2 regions of the Streptacidiphilus sp. MAP12-20 genome follow, and region 2 is predicted to be linked to the other one. Evidence: riboswitches for the same ligand, from Rfam matches in the RefSeq annotation. Region 2 holds a riboswitch; the other holds the start of a gene.
The links. Region 2 has a riboswitch for cobalamin ahead of ABIA32_RS04075 (cobalamin biosynthesis protein). Riboswitches for the same ligand answer to the same signal wherever they lie in the genome.
Positions count from the first base shown of each region.

Region 1 (3,397 bases), on a different contig from region 2:
TACAGCACCGCCCGCACCATCGAGGCGGCCCTCGGCCTGCCCGGCCTGACCGCCAACGACAGCTACGCGACGCCGTTCAACGACGCGTTCGTGCCGTCCACCGCGGGCACGCCGACGCTCACCGGCAACCTGAACGCGGTCGCGAACGGCGGCAACGCCACCTTCCGCTACGCGGTGCCCTCGGCGGCCCAGGTGAGCGCGAAGAACTGGATCGGGATCTACCCGGCCGGTGTCCTTCCGGGCCAGAAGGGGTCGCTCGCCTGGTCCTACGCCCCGAACGCCGCCGGCGCGCTCACCTTCTCGACGAGCAAGCTCTCCGGCGCCGGCGCGTACGACGTCTACTACCTGGCCAACGACGGCTACTCGGTGCTGGCCGGGCCGTTCTCACTGACCGTCGGCTGACGCTCCGGTCGTGGTGAGGGGCCTGCTCGCCCAGCGGTGCTCGACCTTGGCAAGTCGCCAGTAGCCGAGCGCGCAGGCCCACACCAGCACGAAGAGCCCGACGATCAGGTAGCCGACGTTGCCGAGGTCGATCCCGGCGATCCAGTCCGTCACCGGATTGCTGAGCCCCACCGAGTCGTGCAGCACGCCGATCAGCTCGATCGTGCCGATGACGAACGCGACGGCGATGGAGAGCCCGGTGATGGTGAGGTTGTAGTAGACCTTGCGGACCGGGTTGGCGAAGGCCCACTGGTAGGCGAAGTTCATGAAGGTGCCGTCCAGCGTGTCGAACAGGCTCATGCCGCAGGCGAAGAGCAGCGGCAGGCAGAGCACCGCGTACCAGGGCAGCCCGGAGGCCGCGCCGGTGCCGGCCATCACCATCAACGCGACCTCGGTGGCGGTGTCGAAGCTCAGCCCGAAGAGCAGCCCGACCGGATACATCTGCCCCGGGCGGGTGATGGAGCGGGTCAGCCGACCCAGCAGCCGGTTCATGAAGCCGCGGCTGTCGAGGTGCTTCTCCAGCTCGTACTCGTCGAACTCGCCCTGCTTCATGGCCCGGAAGACCCGGTAGATCCCGGCCAGCGCGACCAGGTTGAGCGCGGCGATCAGGTAGAGGAAGACGCCGGATATCGAGGTGCCGACGACGCCGATGGCCACGTGGGCGCGGAGCAGCGTGCCGGCCAGCTTCGCGCCACCTGCGGTGAGCACGGCCATCGCGACGACCATGGTCGAGTGCCCGATGGCGAACCAGAATCCGACCGAAACCGGGCGCTTGCCGTCGGCCATCAGCTTGCGGGTGGTGTTGTCGATCGCCGCGATGTGGTCCGCGTCGAAGGCGTGGCGCATGCCCAGCGTGTAGACGGTGATCCCCAGGCCCAGGCCGTACACCTGGGTGCCGATCGTGTAGTGGCGCGGGGCGATCATGAGCAGCAGCAGGCCGAAGGCCACCACATGCATCGCCACGATTACCGCGAGCAGGCCGCCGGTTCGCAGCCAGAACTTCTCGTGCGCGGGCACGGTCATCTAGAGACAGCCTCTCCATCACCTCGTGGATATGACATAGCGCTGCCGTGGCCGGTCTCCTGGCTGTCAGGTCTGACATCCCCGCACCTGGCCTTCCCAGGTCCTTGCGGACCCAGTGACCTCAGTGCACGACTGCTGTACGAGGACTTCCTGATCACAGTGGCGAGGGCCGCGCCGGTCTTGAACCGGACTTCCCGAACACCACGGCCCGACCACCCTAACCGCCGAGCTCTCCTCCTCGCAGCTGTGCCTGCGCTATGTCTTGACGCTTCATCGGCCTACCGCTGAAATGCTCATGGCGTTGAACTTAGTTCGGTCATGTTGAGTTGTGTCACGAAAGGGATCCCATGCACCGAAGAGTCCGCACCCTCCTCGCGACCTGCGGTGCAGCCGCAACCGCACTGCTCGGCCTACTCCCCGCTGCCCCCACCGCCCATGCCCAGGCGAACGGCGTCGCACTCACGCCGCCGATGGGCTGGAGCAGCTGGAGCTTCATCCGGAAGAATCCCACCGAATCAAACATCGAGGCCCAGGCCCTGGCCATGAAGAGCAGCGGCCTCGTCGGCCACGGCTTCTCCTACGTCAACGTGGATGACTTCTGGTATCTCAACCCCGCCAACACCGTTGACAGCTACGGTCGCTGGGCCACCGACAGCAGTCGGTTCCCGAACGGCATGGGCGCCCTCGGCTCCTACATCCACAACCAGGGCGAGAAGTTCGGGATGTATCTCACACCCGGCATCCCAGTCGCCGCCTACAACCAGAACACGCCTATCCAGGGCACCGCCTTCCACGCCAGGGACATCGTCTCCAACACCAGCAGCTACGAGACGAACTACAACTTCGGCAACGGCTCGATGTACTACATCGACTACGCCAAGAACCCGGCCGCCGCCCAGGCCTACCTCAACTCCTGGGCCGACCAGCTCGCCTCCTACGGCGTGGACTACCTGAAGATCGACGGAGTCGGCGACTGGGACGTCGCCGACATCCAGCACTGGTCCCAGGCGCTGAACCAGTCCGGCCGCCCGATCCACCTGGAGCTCTCCAACAGCCTCGACGTCAACAACGGCGCGACCTGGCAGCAGTACGCGAACGGCTGGCGGATCGACGGCGACGTCGAGTGCTACTGCGGCTCCGGCTCCTACCCGCTCACCAGCTGGTCCTCCGTCGCCTCGCGCTTCACCGACGCCCCGAAGTGGACGAGGTTCGCCGGGCCCGGCGGCTGGAACGACCTGGACTCGCTGGAGGTCGGCAACGGCTCCAACGACGGCCTGACCCTGGACGAGCGCCGCACCCAGCTCACCCTCTGGGCGGTCGAGGGCGCGCCGCTGCTGCTCGGCACCGACCTCACCCACCTCGACCCGACCGACCTTTCGCTGCTGACGAACGACCAGGTCATCGCCGTCGACCAGGCGGGCATCCCGGCCCGCCCGGTCGACCAGGTCAGCCAGCAACAGGTCTGGACGGCCGCCAACCCCGACGGCAGCTACACCGTCGCCCTGTTCAACCTCGGCTCCGGCGCCGCCTCCGTCACCGCGCACTTCGCCGACCTCGGCTTCGGCGGCGCGGCGGACATCCACGACGTCTGGACGAACACGGACCTGGGCAGCTCCGCCAACTCCTTCAGCGCGACGCTGGCCGCCCACGCCTCCCGGCTGCTGCAGATCACCCCGGCCGCAGGGGCCACGTTCGCGACCATGCGCTACAACCTGGTCAACGCCGCCACCGGCCAGTACCTCGACGTCTCCGGAGCGAGCACCGGCAGCAGCGCTCCCCTGGTCACCGCTGCGGCGAACGGCGCGGCAGATCAACAGTGGCAGCTCGCGGCGGCGGGCAACGGCGTCTACCGGATCGCCGACGTCAACAGCGGGATGATCGCCAACGTACCCGGCGGCAGCTCGATCCAGGGCACGCAGCTGATCCAGTACCC
Region 1 is NZ_JBGCCK010000021.1:28,885-32,281, forward strand. Features, by position in the region: gene ABIA32_RS25525 (alkaline phosphatase family protein) at 1-402, shown strand, start outside; gene ABIA32_RS25530 (HoxN/HupN/NixA family nickel/cobalt transporter) at 385-1,464, opposite strand; cobalamin riboswitch at 1,496-1,685, opposite strand; gene ABIA32_RS25535 (alpha-galactosidase) at 1,812-3,397, shown strand, end outside.
Region 1: it holds a riboswitch for cobalamin, as region 2 does, so the genes downstream of both, ABIA32_RS25530 (HoxN/HupN/NixA family nickel/cobalt transporter) here and ABIA32_RS04075 (cobalamin biosynthesis protein) in region 2, are expected to answer to the same signal.

Region 2 (3,397 bases):
CGGTTCGACGGAGGTCGACGTCGCCGTCGTCGGCGGCGGCTACACGGGGCTGTGGACGGCCTACTACCTCAAGCAGGCGGACCCTTCGCTGCGCATCGCGGTGCTTGAGCAGCGCTTCTGCGGCTACGGCGCCTCCGGCCGCAACGGCGGCTGGCTCTACAACGGCTTCGCCGGGCGCGGCGTCTTCGCCAAGCACTACGGCAAGGCGCGCGCGGTCGCGATGCAGCAGGCGATGAACGACTCGGTGGACGAGGTGCTGCGCGTCTGCGCCGCCGAGGACATCGAGGCCGACCAGGTCAAGGGCGGCGTGCTGGAGGTCGCCTACACCCCCGCGCAGGTCGAGCGGCTGGACGCCTTCGTCGCGGGCGAGCACGCCTACGGCGAGAAGGAGGTCCAGCGGCTGACCGCCGCCGAGGCGTCGGCGCGGATCGCCGTCTCCGGTGTGCTGGGCGGCAGTTGGACCCCGCACGGCGCGCGGATCCAGCCCGCGAAGCTGGTCCGCGGGCTCGCGGAGGCCGCAGAGCGGCTGGGCGTGGAGATCTACGAGCAGACGACGGTGACCGAGATCCTCCCGGCGACGGGCACCGCCCCGGCGCGCGCGGTCACCCCGCACGGGACCGTCTCGGCGCGGTACGTGCTGCGCTGCACGGAGGGCTTCACGGCGAACCTGCGCGGCGAGAAGCGCTCGTGGCTGCCGATGAACTCCTCGATGATCGTCACCGCACCGTTGCCGGCCTCGTTCTGGGACTCCGTCGGCTGGGAAGGCCGCGAAACGCTGGGCGACTTCGCGCACGCGTACATGTACGCGCAGCGGACGGCGGACGACCGGATCGCGCTGGGCGGGCGCGGCGTGCCGTACCGCTTCGGCTCACGGACGGACAACGACGGCTCGACGGCGGCGAAGACGATCGAGCAGCTGACGGAGATCCTGACCCGGTTCTTCCCGGCGGCGCGGGGCGTGACCGTGGACCACGCCTGGTCGGGTGTGCTGGGCGTGCCGCGCGACTGGTGCTCGACGGTGGCCCTGGACCGCGCGTCGGGCCTGGGCTGGGCCGGCGGCTACGTGGGCAGCGGCGTGACCACGACGAACCTGGCCGCGCGGACGCTGCGTGACCTGGTGCTGGGCGAGTCCTCGCAGCTGACGGACCTGCCGTGGGTCAACCACAGGGTGCGCCGCTGGGAGCCGGAACCCTTCCGCTGGATCGGCGTCCACGGGATGTACGCGGCGTACCACTTTGCCGATCGGCAGGAGCTTTCCGGCCGCGCGAGCACCTCACCCGTGGCACGCGTCGCCGACGTGATCTCCGGCCGTCACTGAAGGCACCACCCGAGGTTGCAGCACACTAGGGGCGCGAGGAACTGCGCGAACAACCACCCTGTGCGGATGGCCCTGCTCGCTCGGGGACTCACCACGCGGGGTGGCTTGTCGCGCAGTTCCTCGCGCCCCTGAGGCGTTGCCTGGCTGAGGCCCTGCCGAGAAGCTGAGCGCGGCTCGACGTGCGGAAGTGTCAGGTGTGTCGGACGCTTGTGGAAGGACGGATCGGGGTCCGTCCAGGCCGCAGCATTCGACACCTTGGGGTGCCCATGTCTGTCCTCCTGTGCCTGCTTGTCGCCCCGCTGGGACTGATCGTCATCCTTGGTCTCTCCTGGTTCGAGGACCACGTCCTCCGTCCTCCCGTCAGCCCCGCCGATCAGGTGGTGCAGAAGACCGTGGAGCTGCTGAAGCAGCAACGTCCGTGACCATCGCCACCCTCGCCGCCGGAGTCGCCGGTTGACGCTGCCTCCGGCGACATGGTGGGATCTTTACGCCAAACGGAGGCAAGCAGAGGAAGCCGGTGCGAATCCGGCGCGGTCCCGCCACTGTCACCGGGGAGCACCTGCGAACGACGGCCACGGCAGCGAAACGCCGCTGGAAGGCCCGCAGGTGTGTCGATCCGGAAGCCAGGAGACTCTCGCCTCCGGTTCGTCGATCCAGGGCGCGGACCCTGAGTGAGGACACGCACCGGTGTGCAGCAGCGCCTTCGCGTTCGGGGCCGCGGTGGGCTACGCCGCCGACGCCGTATTCGGCGATCCCCGACGTGGTCATCCCGTAGCGGGCTTCGGGCGCTTCGCCGCCGCGCTGGAGCGCCGGCTCTACCGGGACCACCGGGGCGCCGGGGCCGCGTACACGCTCGTCGCCGTCGGCACCGTCACCGCAGGGGCAGTTCTCGCGCAGCGCGCCGCACGCCGCTCCCCCGCCGGGCAGGCAGCCCTCGCCGCCGCGTCCGCGTGGGCCGTGCTCGGGGGCGCGTCGCTGGTGCGGGAGGCGCGCGTGATCGGGCGTGCGCTGGAGCGCGGCGACATCGACGCGGCGCGTGAGCGTTTGCCGCATCTGTGCGGTCGTGATCCGCGTTCGCTCAGTGAGAGCGAAATCGCTCGCGCTGTGGTCGAATCGGTCGGCGAGAACACCGCGGACGCCGTCGTCAACGCGCTCGTCTGGGGCGCGCTCGCGGGCGCGCCGGGGCTGCTCGCCTTTCGGGCCGTCAACACCCTGGACGCGATGGTCGGCCACCGCTCGCCGCGGCTGCTGCGCTTCGGCTGGGCCTCGGCGCGGCTGGACGACGTCGCCGGCTGGCCCGGCGCGCGGCTGACCGCGCTGCTCACCGTCGCTGCCAGCGAGGATCGGGGGCGCACCTGGCGCGTCTGGCGCCGGGACGCGGGCGCGCACCCGAGCCCGAACGCCGGGCACGCGGAGGCGGCGTTCGCAGGGGCGTTGGGCGTCCGGCTCGGGGGCACGCTCAGCTACGGGGACAGGGTGGAGCACCGTCCGGTGCTCGGTGCCGGACTGCGGCCGGTCGCGGTCGCGGACGTGGAGCGCGCGTGCCGGCTGTCGCGCCGGGTCGGCGCGCTCGCGCTGGTGGCGACGGTGACGGTGGCATGGATGAGGGGGACGCGCGGATGAACGCCGCAACAGGCGCACTGCTGGTCGCCGGGACGACCTCGGACGCGGGCAAGAGCGTGGTGACCGCAGGGATCTGCCGGTGGCTGGCCCGACAGGGCGTCAAGGTCGCGCCGTTCAAGGCGCAGAACATGTCGCTGAACTCCTTCGTGACCCTCGACGGCGCCGAGATCGGCCGCGCGCAGGCCATGCAGGCAGCAGCCGCGGGCGTCGAGCCCGCGGCGGCGATGAACCCGGTGCTGCTCAAGCCGGGCGCGGACGGCCGCAGCCAGGTCGTGGTGCTGGGCAAGCCGGTCGCCGAGGTCGGCGCGCTCGACTACCGCGAGCGCAAGCCCGCGCTGCTGCGGATCGCCCTCGACTGCCTGGCCGAGCTGCGCAGCAGCCACGACGTCGTGATCTGCGAGGGCGCCGGCTCCCCCGCGGAGATCAACCTGCGGGACCGGGACATCGCCAACATGG
Region 2 is NZ_JBGCCK010000002.1:404,277-407,673, forward strand. Features, by position in the region: gene ABIA32_RS04065 (NAD(P)/FAD-dependent oxidoreductase) at 1-1,318, shown strand, start outside; gene ABIA32_RS04070 (hypothetical protein) at 1,585-1,740, shown strand; cobalamin riboswitch at 1,779-1,972, shown strand; gene ABIA32_RS04075 (cobalamin biosynthesis protein) at 2,006-2,941, shown strand; gene ABIA32_RS04080 (cobyric acid synthase) at 2,938-3,397, shown strand, end outside.